DNA from 2 places in the Lysinibacillus sp. IITD104 genome. Region 2 is predicted to be linked to the other one. Evidence: a T-box and tRNA genes for the amino acid it is inferred to sense, from the RefSeq annotation. Region 2 holds a T-box; the other holds one or more tRNA genes.
The links. The T-box of region 2 lies ahead of argS (arginine--tRNA ligase). A T-box ahead of a tRNA ligase gene usually reads a tRNA of that ligase, here a tRNA-Arg.
Positions count from the first base shown of each region.

Region 1 (7,121 bases), 2.0 Mb from region 2:
TATCAACCATTAGTCGTTCCCCCATTTTAAGAAATAATGATGATGGAAGATTTCACCTTATCGATAAAGGGCTAGCGATGGAAATTAGCTCTACCTATATTCGAGAAGAATTTGCAATGGGGGGAGAACCAAGATACCTCTTGCCTACTGCTTGTTACAACTATATTAAAGAACATCATCTTTATCAAAAATAAAATAGTGGAGCTACAATTATAAGTGTGGATGACTACCACACTTATTTTAATTTTGAAAAGATGGTGAATTTTATCATATAGGGCTCAGCGTAAGCTATAATAAAAATAGCAATGGTATACAATTTTTTTGCTGTCAATAATTAATAATGATTAATGTTAGAAAGGAATTCATGAATGTGCAGCTTACATTAACATTTCTTATTTTAGGAGCAACAATTTTCGCATTTGTGACCGATAAAATACGAGCAGATCTTGTAGCAATTGTGTCACTTTTAGCATTTGTCATTATGGACATTTTAACGCCCGCGGAGGCATTAGCTGGTTTTTCAAACTCTGTAGTTTTAATGATTGCAGGGTTATTTGTCGTGGGTGCAGGGATTTTACGAACTGGCCTAGCAGGCATGGCGGGGCAACTCTTACTAAAATGGTCAGGCAATAGTGAGCTCAAGTTATTTGTGCTACTTCTTATTATTGTAGGATCGGTCGGTGCATTTATGAGTAATACAGGTACTGTCGCCTTAATGATGCCAATCGTTGTAAGTATAGCGATTAGTATGAAAGTAAGTCCTTCTAAATTTCTACTACCGCTCTCCTATGTGGCAAGTCTTTCAGGTTTGATGACACTGATTGCGTCACCAACCAATTTAATTGTCAGTCAGTTATTAGTTGATCGAGGCTATAATAAACTTGGCTTTTTTGAAGTGACTCCTATTGGCATCGTGGGGATGATTGCTGGCATTACTTATTTAGTACTTGTAAGAAATATTTTATTACCAAATGATCAAAACCGCACACAAAGCAATGAAGGCTATAAACTTTCGCCCAAAAAAATTATTAAACAATATGATTTAAATAATCGTCTATTTAAAATCTCTGTTCCTGAGGAGTCGCCTATTATTGAAACATCGTTAGCGGAATTAAAACTACCAGCTAAGTATATGCTCTGTATGATGAAAATTCACCGTAAATCTCAGGAGGGTATTAATTTATTACCGATGACTTATCAAGAAATGGCAGGACCAACTAGTGTCATTCATGCCAAGGATGAGTTATATGTTCAAGGAGAAATAGAGGATATTCATCGTTTTGTTGAGGATTATCATCTTGAGATGCAAGGATTAGTTGAAGGGGAAGCCGATGAATTAGTATCGAAGCATCTGGGTATTGCTGAGGTATTGCTTACCCCTAATTCGAGCTTTATCAATGAAACGGTTAGCTCCCTCGGTTTCAGAGAAAAATACAATCTAAATATCATTGGTATTAATCGCAAGGGTGGTTATAAACTTCAGGATATGGTATCTCACAAATTAAAATTTGGAGACGCAATATTAGTACAGGGAGCATGGGATGAAATTCTTTTGTTAGCAAGAGAAACACAGGATGTCGTGGTTGTAGGCCAGCCGAAAGAACACGCAAGTGTGGCAGCGGCTACAGGCAAAGCTGGAATTGCGGGGATTATTATGTTATTCATGATTATTTTGATGGCATTTGAAATTTTTCCTGCTGTAATCTCTGTGATGATTGGTGCCGTACTGATGATTTTAACAGGTTGCTTGAGAAACATGGAAGATGCCTATAGCAATATGAATTTTGAAAGTATTGTGTTAGTGGCTGCTATGTTACCAATGGCGACAGCGTTAGAAAAAACAGGAGGCATGACCATTTTATCTGATGGTATTATTAATGCTTTAGGTGGTTTCGGACCATATGGTGTACTCATAGGGATTTACATTTTGACAGCCATTTTTGGTCAATTCATTAGTAATACGGCAACGGCAGTATTGTTTGCCCCCATTGCCATGAGTGCTGCCATTGCCATTGAGGTTAGTCCCACAACATTTATGATTGCAGTCGCAGTCGCAGCAAGTATGGCGTTTGCTACGCCAATTGCTTCCCCCACGAATGCACTGGTAATGACGGCAGGGGGCTATAAATTTATGGATTTTGTAAGAATAGGGATACCGTTACAAATTATTATGTTTATTGTGATGATGATAGCCATCCCGTTCTTTTTCCCATTTTAAAAACTCGGTTTCTCTACCGAGTTTTTTTGTTTTTTTAAAGATCTATTATTTTTTTGTAGGAAATTATGATAAAATTATTTTCTAGTTCATGGTCTAACATTGAACTAGCTTGTGATTAGTTTTTATAGTTATTAATATAGGAAGTTTTCCGTTGATAATAAAAAAAATAAAGTTTTTTATTAAAAAGTGTTGACCTTTTAAAAATAAGGGTGTAGTATTATACAAGTCGCCAGGGTGACACGCTAAAACAAAGCAAAACTAGTTTTGAAAGAATAAGTCTTTCAGCTGAATAAGTGAAGTGATGATGGCAAAGAGGTCACACCCGTTCCCATACCGAACACGGAAGTTAAGCTCTTTAGCGCCGATGGTAGTTGGGGGCTTCCCCCTGTGAGAGTAGGACGTCGCTTCGCTTATTTTTTGTGGAGGATTAGCTCAGCTGGGAGAGCACCTGCCTTACAAGCAGGGGGTCGGCGGTTCGAGCCCGTCATCCTCCACCATTTTGGTCCCGTGGTGTAGCGGTTAACATGCCTGCCTGTCACGCAGGAGATCGCCGGTTCGATCCCGGTCGGGACCGCCATTATTATTGCCGGTGTAGCTCAGTTGGTAGAGCAACTGACTTGTAATCAGTAGGTCGTGGGTTCGACTCCTATCGCCGGCACCATTCCCTTGGAGGGGTAGCGAAGTGGCTAAACGCGGCGGACTGTAAATCCGCTCCTTAGGGTTCGGCGGTTCGAATCCGTCCCCCTCCACCATTTTAGGGGCATAGTTCAACGGTAGAATAGAGGTCTCCAAAACCTTTGGTGTGGGTTCGATTCCTACTGCCCCTGCCAGGTATTGAGGTACTCGTTCATATACAGCTATTATAAATTTATATAGTGGCGATTGTGGCGAAGTGGTTAACGCATCGGATTGTGGTTCCGACATTCGTGGGTTCGATTCCCATCAGTCGCCCCATTTTAACATTGGGGTATAGCCAAGCGGTAAGGCAACGGATTTTGATTCCGTCATGCCTAGGTTCGAATCCTAGTACCCCAGCCATTTTTTCTTTTTTTATGAGCCATTAGCTCAGTTGGTAGAGCATCTGACTTTTAATCAGAGGGTCGAAGGTTCGAGTCCTTCATGGCTCATCATTTTTTAATTAATATGCGCCCGTAGCTCAATTGGATAGAGCGTCTGACTACGGATCAGAAGGTTATGGGTTCGACTCCTGTCGGGCGCGCCAATAAATTCATGTTTACGGAATGTAGCTCAGCTTGGTAGAGCACTTGGTTTGGGACCAAGGGGTCGTAGGTTCGAATCCTGTCATTCCGACCATCTTTCATGATAAATGGGGCCTTAGCTCAGCTGGGAGAGCGCCTGCCTTGCACGCAGGAGGTCAGCGGTTCGATCCCGCTAGGCTCCACCATTTTAATATTTTTGGAGGTATACCCAAGTCTGGCTGAAGGGATCGGTCTTGAAAACCGACAGGCGGGTAACACCGCGCGGGGGTTCGAATCCCTCTACCTCCTCCATTTTCGGGTCAGTAGCTCAGTTGGTAGAGCATTAGATTGAAGCTCTAAGTGTCGGCGGTTCGATTCCGTCCTGACCCACCATTATTGCGGGTGTAGTTTAATGGTAAAACCTCAGCCTTCCAAGCTGATGTCGTGAGTTCGATTCTCATCACCCGCTCCAAAATGGGCCTATAGCTCAGCTGGTTAGAGCGCACGCCTGATAAGCGTGAGGTCGATGGTTCGAGTCCATTTAGGCCCATCATTATTCCGAAGTAGCTCAGTTGGTAGTAGCACCTGACTGTTAATCAGGTTGTCGCAGGTTCGAGTCCTGCCTTCGGAGCCACGGCCCGTTGGTCAAGTGGTTAAGACACCGCCCTTTCACGGCGGTAACACGGGTTCGAATCCCGTACGGGTCATCAAGCATGTAGCACAGATGTGTGTTACATGCTTTTTTCTATTCTCCTTTAAGTATATTCTCCTTTTTCATGTTGTTGAAAAAAGATCACTAGCAGAAAAAGACCTTTTAGCAAGGTAGAGGTAGATTTCCGTTCTGCCAGCTTCCTTTCCAGGCGGCGTCCGATGAGCCGCTTCACTCACTTACGTTCGCTCCAGGGTACATCTGTGACGCTAAATCCCCCTCGGAGTGACGCTGGCTCCTCTCCAATCAACCATTCTGTAAAGTGTCTTTCCTTTTTTCATAGTAGCATAGCGATCAAAAAGCCCATTATCTATATTCTCAGAGAGGATAAGCTCTTATCTTCAATGTGGAGAAGGGAATGAGTTACAACAGCCATCCATAAGTGAATACCTACAATTTATTTGTGTGGATAAATGAGGAAGACTACTTATTGCCGGGGTTAGTCAGACAGAGACTAGCCCCAGCGCGAAAGTAAAGCGTCAGCAGCATGTAAGTAGCCTAAAATGAAAAGACTTTTATCTTTCACAAAATTCTATTGATTGCTTTGCTGCAACACTATGAAGGTTACATGATTAATGTAGTCTTTTTATAATAATTAGGATCTCTCTCCCTTACATTCTCTTACGAAAGAGAGTCTATAGAGTAAATTTGAACAAACTATTTCATATATAAAATATGTATGTTTTTTCAATTACTATTTTCATGGTGCTTGTTGTTTTGTTCCTCTAATATGAGGATAAGTGGAGGAATCGATATGAAAATACAGGAGATACAGCAGTTTTTAAGTCTATACCAGACAGAACAAAATGAATCGGAACTTTGGTTAAAGAATAGATTACAGGCAGTTAAGGATGCAGGTGAATATCACCCAACAACAGAAGAGTTAGTTTTTGGTGCACGAGTGGCATGGCGTAATAGCAATAAATGTATCGGACGTCTGTTTTGGCAGTCACTCCACGTGGTAGATGCACGCGATGTTTTAGATGAAAAGGCTATTTTCCGAAAATTACTAGAACATATTGATTATGCGACAAATCATGGGAAAATCCGTCCAACAATAACAGTATTTGCTTCAGATAGAGTACGGATTTGGAATCATCAACTAATTCGCTATGCAGGCTATGAAACAGAGGCAGGCGTTATTGGAGATTCGCAGTCCATTGAGTTTACAAAAGTATGTGAATCTCTAGGGTGGAAAGGCAAAGGAACAGCTTTTGATGTGCTACCACTCGTTATACAGGTAGATAGCCGGACTCCCCAAGTGTTTGTAATTCCTGAAGAAAATATAGTAGAGGTTCCAATCCGCCATCCAGAGTCAATCGATGTGGAGAAATTAGGAATGAAGTGGTATGCTGTACCCATTATTTCGAGTATGCGTTTTCAAATGGCAGGAATTGACTTTCAAGCAGCCCCATTTAACGGATGGTATATGGGAACAGAAATCGGTGCACGCAATTTAGCAGATCATGAGCGCTATAACATGCTACCTGCTATTGCAGAAATTTTTAATCTAGATACAACTAAACAAGCATCACTTTGGCGTGATCGTGCATTAGTCGAACTTAATATTGCTGTTCTTCATTCATTTAAAGAAGATGGTGTGAGCATTGTTGATCATCATACAGCGGCTCAGCAGTTTAAATTGTTTGAGGAAGCAGAAAAAACAGCAGGTAGAGAAGTTACAGGCAACTGGACATGGTTAATCCCGCCACTTTCGCCTGCAACGACTCATATATTTCATAAACCCTATGTAAATATATATCATACACCAAATTATTTTTATCAAAAACCATGCTATTAGAGTAAAGGAACTGTTTACTTTCAATAGTTAATTATCCATTCGTTATACTTTCGATGAGAGAGGGCTTACTATGTTAGATCAGCAAATTCCCAATATCCCATGGAGACAATTGACAACACCTTATGGTAGAGGTACAGCTATTCCTCAGCTGATTGAACAGGAGCAATACACACAGCTAACTGAGTTAATTGAACATCAAGGTACACTGTGGCAGGTGACACCATGGGTTTTGCTTATTCTTTTAAAAAAGCTTAAAAGTAAAAAAATAGAGGATGTCTCCTTACAAGAATTACAGTTATATTTAGCTGTGGCACATGCTATTACGAAGGATTATCTAGACCCAACCAATACTGTTGAAAATATGCAGGAGCTATTAAAAGTCAACTATTTATGGAGAGAACATGAGGACAATGATGAGCAGGAGTGGGAGGAAGAAACGCCAAAGGGCTATGAGCAGCAAGCTTTTATAGGCTATTACTATTATAGTTATAAGCTCTTACAAGAAGCTGTTCCTATTTTTTCTGCTATAACAGCTCGTAATAATGAAGAATCAGATTACCTTGCTGAATTGCTAACATTACTCCAGCAACTCGACAATTAAGTAATGTGGAAACACTATATAGAAATAGAGCAGATGGAGGAAGTCGATCCACCTGCTTTATTTAATTTTAATGCACATATTCATCCTTAGAGGCTCTCATTGAGCAAAAGAAGAGTAACATTGCCACAACGACAAAGAGCCATCCCGCAATATTCCAGCCACCAAATAAATCATGCAAGAAGCCAAAAAGAATAGGACCGATTGCGGCAAATAAATAACCCAAAGATTGGGCAAAGCCTGATAAATCTGCTGCTTCAAATGCAGTACGAGTGCGGAGAGTGAAGAACATCATTGCTAGAGCGAATGAAGAACCACCTGCTAACCCTAGAAGAACCATCCATAGTACTCCAAGACTTGTCCATTCCATGACAACCCCAACAAAGCCTACTAAATAGAAGGAAGTAAACATCAATACAAGTGGGCGTTGAGAAGTCATTTTGCCTGCAATAATAGGCACTGCCAAGGCCATTGGTACTTGTGAGAATTGCATGATTGAAAACATCCAGCCAGCTTTATCAGGTGCTAAACCTTGAGCAATATAGATTTCAGGTATCCAAGCTGCTGTTGTGTAGAATAATAAAGACTGTAAACCC
Region 1 is NZ_JBAHYH020000001.1:4,288,998-4,296,118, reverse strand. Features, by position in the region: gene nadD (nicotinate-nucleotide adenylyltransferase) at 1-194, shown strand, start outside; gene V1L66_RS21775 (SLC13 family permease) at 365-2,218, shown strand; rRNA gene rrf (5S ribosomal RNA) at 2,513-2,628, shown strand; tRNA gene V1L66_RS21765 (tRNA-Val) at 2,640-2,715, shown strand; tRNA gene V1L66_RS21760 (tRNA-Asp) at 2,720-2,795, shown strand; tRNA gene V1L66_RS21755 (tRNA-Thr) at 2,804-2,879, shown strand; tRNA gene V1L66_RS21750 (tRNA-Tyr) at 2,887-2,970, shown strand; tRNA gene V1L66_RS21745 (tRNA-Trp) at 2,975-3,048, shown strand; tRNA gene V1L66_RS21740 (tRNA-His) at 3,097-3,172, shown strand; tRNA gene V1L66_RS21735 (tRNA-Gln) at 3,182-3,256, shown strand; tRNA gene V1L66_RS21730 (tRNA-Lys) at 3,273-3,345, shown strand; tRNA gene V1L66_RS21725 (tRNA-Arg) at 3,364-3,440, shown strand; tRNA gene V1L66_RS21720 (tRNA-Pro) at 3,456-3,532, shown strand; tRNA gene V1L66_RS21715 (tRNA-Ala) at 3,548-3,623, shown strand; tRNA gene V1L66_RS21710 (tRNA-Ser) at 3,637-3,729, shown strand; tRNA gene V1L66_RS21705 (tRNA-Phe) at 3,735-3,810, shown strand; tRNA gene V1L66_RS21700 (tRNA-Gly) at 3,816-3,889, shown strand; tRNA gene V1L66_RS21695 (tRNA-Ile) at 3,894-3,967, shown strand; tRNA gene V1L66_RS21690 (tRNA-Asn) at 3,975-4,051, shown strand; tRNA gene V1L66_RS21685 (tRNA-Glu) at 4,053-4,124, shown strand; gene V1L66_RS21680 (nitric oxide synthase oxygenase) at 4,881-5,927, shown strand; gene V1L66_RS21675 (hypothetical protein) at 5,998-6,528, shown strand; gene V1L66_RS21670 (MFS transporter) at 6,596-7,121, opposite strand, start outside.
Region 1: it encodes a tRNA-Arg, which carries the amino acid that the T-box ahead of argS (arginine--tRNA ligase) is inferred to sense. The anticodon was not compared.

Region 2 (7,121 bases):
CTGCTACCAGCTTGTCCTGACCAAATTGAACAAGGGCAGTTGGTTTGGATGCCACTAGTGCGCCATTCGTTAAAATATACAGTTGATCATCCTGTTGTCTGATAATAATGCCTGCTCCAACACCATGCTCTCCAATCACTTTGACCTCTGGGACAATTTTTTCCTGTTGCTTCGTCACAGCTCCCTCTGTTTCCACCTCTGCCTTTTTATTTTGAAACCATCCTGTCCCTATTTGACTGTCGCAGCCTGCTACAAGAAAAGCTGTCGCTCCTAAAATGAGCACTTTTTTATACATACCTTCACCAAAACTTTCTTTTCTACATTCTCTCTTCTCTATCATAATCAAGGACTAGTAATGTTTCAAGTTTACATAATATTATTATAAGTTAATTAATATTAGAAAAATGTAGCAACTACCCTAAAGTCATTTCTTTCTACCCATTAATATTGGTGAAAGACGAAATTTGCTATGAGGATGGAAGGATATCATACCCACAAAATAATTTTCACATAAAAAGACATGTGCAACCTGACACATGTCTCTTACAATGATTTTTTCCTTAATAGTCCTGTCGTTACTAGAATGCCGAGCATTAATAGTACAAAGATCAGATACGTCCATATATGGTTGCTAGTTAGGTCATAGCAAACGCCTATTAGAATGGGGATAATGGCACTTACCATAAAGCCTCCTGCCAACACCATAGATGACCAACTAGTGGCCTCCTGATCATTTTTGGCTTCATCAAGAGGCAACAATAGGCCGATTGGAAACAGCCCACTTAACACAATACCAATTAATAAAACAGCCAGCCATAGGTAAATACCTGTTGTCAGCCACAGCAGCATAAATCCTATCACGCCAACAAAGCTTAACACTAGTAGCCATGCCATTCGACTGGGCCATTTTTCCATGAACATTGGTACCGCCATATTCCCTATCATTTGTACAATCGACATAATGGTCAGCATGGTACTTGCTGCCTCTAATGACAGGCCTTTATCCTGCAATAGCGGTGTAAGCCATGACATGATTGAGAAAAAAAGTGATGTTTGTAAACCAAAGTACAGTAAGATTACCCAGGCACGTCTAGATGTCCACGGATTACGGACATCTTCTGACGCAGTTACTTGGTGTAGCTGCTCGTTGTGTTCGGATGGAATTGCCGCTAGCCAGATAGCGAGAGCAACTATCGCAAGGATTGACCACATACCAAGGGCGATTGTCCAGCTATTACTGAAACTCTGATAAAAAGTCACGGTTAAGGCTGCACTTAAAGTAGCCCCTACGCCTATACCGAATGAATAGATACCGACTACTGTCGTAAAGCGTTCTGGAAACTTTTTCTTAATATAAGCATTTAGAATAGGACCAATCATTGCAATCGCTAAGCCTGCCGCAAAGCTTGTCACGATGAGCAAGAGATAGCTTGCTTGGAAAAAGCGTAGCCCATTCGCGACGACCAGGATAGCCACTAAAAGGGTGATAGCTGATTTCGTGCCCATTTTTCGCTGAAGCGGGACAGCCAATGGAGCAAATAATCCCATACAAAAAACGGGAATCGCTGTGAGAAAGCTCATGCTTGTATTCGAGACATGTAAGGATGTCATGAGGATGTTAAAAAGAGGTCCTATTCCCGTGACGGCTGGTCTCATATTAAGTGCAACAAAAAATATACTAATGACTACGAAGGTGAGTGAAATGGTCCATTGTTTTTTAGCCATTTGTTCGATCCTCTCTACTATTACGCAGCCTTCATTTATGAAAAGCTTGCATGGATTCCTCTATCCTTTTATCATGTTTTCGAAGGATGGTCAATCATTGGCCAGTTTGCCTTTAAATGGCTATTGTTTATTACATATTTTCTGGTGCTTCAATACCTAATAAGGCTAATGACTCTTTTAAAACAATGGCGACACTCTGACATAGTGCAAGACGGGATGCTTGCTGTTCATCATCTGCTACTATTTTGTGCTGTGCATAATATTTATTGAATAAGCGTGCCAATTGTAAGGCATATTTCGCTATTTGAGACGGATCAGCCTGCTCAAAAGCCATAGCTACCGTTTTGGGAAACTGTTCTAGTAATAAGATAATCGGCCAAGCCAGCTCTCCTAAAGAATTCAATATCTTACCTTGAGTCGGAGCTTTCGCTTTATCTAAAATAGAGCAAATACGCGCATACGTATACTGTACATATGGACCTGTTTCGCCTTCAAAATTCATCATCTGCTCGATTGAAAATTCAATATCGTTTAGACGATGGGATTTTAAATCATTAAAAATTACCGCTCCAACCCCCACTTGCTGTGCTACTTGCTCTTTATTTGAAAGATGAGGATTTTTCTGCTCAATATTACGCTTTGCCGTCGCAATGGCCTCAGCTAGCACATCTGCTAATAACACCACCTTGCCTTTACGAGTCGACATTTTTTTGCCATCCTTCAGCATCATGCCAAATGGGACATGCTGTAGATTCTTTGCCCAAGGATCGCCCATTTTTTCGATGACCTGAAAAAGTTGTTTAAAGTGGAGGGACTGCTCATTACCAACGACATAGAACATCTTTTCGGGCTGATAGTGCTGTTGACGATACAGGGCGGCTGCTAAATCACGCGTCGCATACAGCGTGGCACCATCCGTTTTCGTTATTAAACATGGAGGCATCTCCTCCATCTCCACAACATACGCACCGTCTGATTCTACGAGTAGCCCTTTGTCTTTTAGCGCTGTCACAACGGGCGTCATTTTGTCATTGTAAAAGGCTTCACCTGTAAAGGCATCAAAATCAATTCCTAACAGCTTATAGATTGTTTGAAACTCATCTAATGACACATCTCGGAACCATTGCCACAATGCTAGTGCCTCTGCATCACCATCCTCCAATGCTTTAAAGGCGGCACGAGCCTGTTCATTCAGTGTTGGATCTTGCTCTGCCTCTTCATGAAATTTCACATAAATCTTTAGCAACTCCTTAATCGGTGACGCTGAAATAGCCTGTTTGTCCCCCCAAAGCTGATAGGCAACAATAAGCTTACCAAACTGTGTACCCCAGTCCCCTAAATGATTGATACGAATCGCTTGATAGCCATTTTTCTCTGCTATATTTGCTAAGGCATTGCCGATAACCGTTGAACGTAAATGTCCCATTGAGAAGGGCTTGGCAATATTAGGAGATGAAAAATCCAAGACGACCGTTCCCATCTTTGTTGAGCTAGTACCATATTGTTGCTTATCGCGTAGAATCTTGCTCAACACCTGTTGCGTTACCTGTTGCTGAGCTAGAAAAATATTGACATAGCCACCAACGGCTTGCACACGCTCGATACTGTCATGGTTTAATTGACTTGCTATTTGTGCTGCGATACTTTGTGGAGACTGTTTCCACACTTTCGCTAGGGTAAAGCATGGAAAGGCCACGTCCCCTAGCTCCAAGCTTTTTGGTTTTTCTAATAGTGACAATATTTCCTCCCCTGTTATTTGCTGCTTTAATACGACTGCTATACTATCGGCGATTTGTTTATTCATCTTGCTCCTCCTCCTATCCAAATAAAAAAGCCCTCGCCTCTATAATTAGAGACGAGAGCATGATAATCCCGTGGTACCACTCTAGTTGCCATGTGACATGACCACTTTCCATTGTTAACGAGGTGACGCCCCGCTATTCTCTACTACTATTTCGAGAATCTTCTCCAAAGTGCGCTTCATTCATGGTTCCTGCATTAGGCTCCCACCATCCCTAACTCGCTTGCCAGTCTTCCCATCAATTACTCTCTTTTTCATCGAATTTTTCTATGATTTTGACATATATTACAGGACTTCCTTAGCAGCGTCAACCTTTTTTATGTTGCCCATTCGGCAAAAAACGCTCCTCACAATGAGGAACGTTTTTTTTCTACATAATGAATAACATCAGCCATAATGGCATACATCTCTTTTAATTTTAGTTTCTTATTATGAGAGATTTTTTTGGCTACTTGCTCAGTGACGATTCCTTTTTCAACTAACGTATCCCAGCTTGTCGCATTGGATTCACCGATGAGGACATCAGCCAAATATTGGGCTAGCTCATCTCGCTCAATGGGTTCATCACCTTGATTATAAACTTTATTGATAACAATTTCGAGCTGATCCTTCATTTCTGATGTACTTTCTCCACCAGCACGTAGCATACTCTCTTTTAACATTTTCGCAAACTTTATTTTCGTCGCCTTACTATCTACTTTTAGGTCATTATCATAGCCGCCCACTACAAGGCCGTAATTAATGAGCGTTTGAATGGCTTCATCATACCATTCTCCTTGATATGGGTACTCAATTGAAAATGAATCAACATAGGCACCTTGTTTAGTCAATTGCTCTTGTAATGTAGCAATTAATTGTTTATCCTTGCTCATTTCTCTAAAGGTTACATCATGCTTCTGTGCAAGAGCAGCTGCGGTCCCAGCCGCTTCACCTGTCACCATCCCTGTTGGAACAATACGTGCACTACCAGCTGCTAGTGATGAGTAACCAGCAGAGCGTCCGACAACCAGTAAGCCATCAATGTCCTTCGGTACTAATGAACGGAATGGAATGGCATATTGCTTTGGTGATGCGATCACATAGCCGTAATCATGAGGCGTTTGCGCTTGCACATCGACTGGATAAGAGGCAATGCCAATGCTATCCCACTGATCACTATTTTTCCAAAGGTCTGCCATTGGTAATTGATACTCTGCCCAAATATGTCTTGTTTCTCGGACGTAGAGTTCTTCTGGATAGCTAACAATTTCAGCCTTTTCAAATCCTGGGAAGTTTGTTTGTAAATATTTTAGAATGTGTAACGTTTCTTTCTTCCCAGTGGCAATAGCCGCTTGTTTGGAGGCTTCATTCAAGCCATCAATACCAAAAATCTGTAAGGCATTGATGAAATATTCATCATCTACACGAGCTAAGTTTAACCCTCGTAATCTTGTACCCTCTTGTAATGGCTTGTATTCATCATGCAGCTTTGTAAAGCCCCACATAACGGTATGATTTAAATTAGCACCGCCAAATACACCAGACTTAGCCGCTTTTTTTACTTCATCCCAATCAACATTTTTTAGATGCAGCATTAAAGTCACAGCCATACGCTTATCCTTTATGCCAATATCTTCTCCACCCACAAAGAATGGAACGCCTGACATGGCTGCAAAATCAGCATCCTGTGTAGCATCTATGAAAGATTTCCCCGTCACAACATATGTACCGTATTTATTTTTTAATTCCACGGACGTTAATTGTTGTTGTTTAACATTTGCTTTCACGATCTCGGTTTGCACGGATAAAGTTAAGTTGGGCTCTTCATCGATCAGCTTTTTAAAGGCTGCCTTAGCACCTACAATGCCAAAAGCGTCATTCCCTCTAACAAGCTCATGCCATTCCTTAAATATTCCCTCACTTATCGAGTTGTTATGGCCATCACGAGGAATGTCGAGGAAATTCAGCATACCATATGTAAATAATCCACCTAACTCTTGTCGTTTTTCGACCAACAATGTTTTCGCACCATTTCGAGCAGCAGCAACAGCAGCAGCAACACCCTCTGGTTCACCACCAATGACAATAACATCATATTCTGCCTCTATATGTTCAATTGGTTCTGGCTTTTTATACTCATCCACTAATTTATTGTATGCCATTGAGTTTGTTATTTCTTTAATAAAATAGTAGCTACCAAACCCAAGTAAAACTACTATTACACAAGTGGCTGTCCATAATAAGCCCTTACCCATAATATACCTCCAATTGTTAAATTTACCATCAATGTGTTTATTTAATCATCATTCCCGCCTCAAGGGCTGAATGTCCTAGTTGAACGCAGGCATATCATTACCACAAATGAATAATTTTTTAGCTTATAGCATTCTCTATAAAATTATCATCAAGATAAATGAATGAAATCATTTATGAGGATTGTGATGTTTTTAGTCTAACATTAGCAACATCAATCTAGGATAAATGAAAGAGCCACGAGTAGCTGGCATTCAAAACGGGGATGGGCTTGTGGGCACCAGTGATGATTTACTTGACATATAAACAGTCAGAATCATTTTAGACGAAACCATTGTAAATAAGCAACTAAAATCCCCATGGAAAATGATGTCATTTTTCTATTCTTTTTCAAAAATAGTTAATCACACTACAATAGACGCTCCACTCTCAAAGAAAGTTACACCAAATTTAATTTTTTTATTGTATCTTTATTCAGTTTATGTTTAACAAAAAATGTGGAAAGAACGCCAAACCTTGATTTAATAATGTTTATAGACTATGGAACATATTTCATGCTATACTAGAGCCATTGTGAAAAAAGGAGGAACTTGCATGATTCAAGTTAGTAATGTAGGTCTTCGCTATGGCGATCGTAAACTATTTGAAGACGTAAATATAAAATTCACACCAGGCAATTGCTACGGTTTAATTGGGGCAAATGGTGCTGGTAAATCAACATTTTTAAAAATCCTTTCTGGTGAAATTGAAGCGCAAGAAGGCAATGTATCGATGGGTAAGGACGAACGTTTATCTGTTCTGAAACAAAACCACTTCGAATACGATGAGCATACAGTGCTAGACACAGTTATTATGGGGAATAAACGCCTTTATGACGTGAAAACAGAAAAAGACGCTATCTATGCAAAGGAAGACTTCTCAGATGAGGATGGCATGCGTGCTGCAGAGTTAGAAGGTGAATTTGCAGAGCTAAACGGTTGGGAAGCTGATTCAGAAGCAGCTACACTATTGAACGGTTTAGGTATCTCAGATGATCTTCATTACATGCTAATGGGCGATCTTGAAGGTTCTGACAAAGTCAAAGTATTACTTGCACAGGCCCTTTTTGGTCAGCCTGATGTGCTATTACTCGATGAGCCTACCAACCACCTTGACTTAAAGGCAATTCAATGGCTGGAAGAGTTCCTGATTAACTTTGAGAATACAGTTATTGTTGTATCCCATGACCGTCACTTCTTAAACAAAGTATGTACACATATTGCGGATTTGGACTTCTCTAAAATCCAATTATATGTAGGGAACTATGATTTCTGGTATGAGTCTTCTCAATTAGCGCAAAAAATGGCACAAGACCAAAATGCGA
Region 2 is NZ_JBAHYH020000001.1:2,326,733-2,333,853, forward strand. Features, by position in the region: gene V1L66_RS11825 (hypothetical protein) at 1-295, opposite strand, end outside; gene V1L66_RS11830 (MFS transporter) at 544-1,725, opposite strand; gene argS (arginine--tRNA ligase) at 1,856-3,529, opposite strand; T-box leader at 3,574-3,793, opposite strand; gene V1L66_RS11840 (FAD-dependent oxidoreductase) at 3,874-5,760, opposite strand; gene V1L66_RS11845 (ABC-F family ATP-binding cassette domain-containing protein) at 6,353-7,121, shown strand, end outside.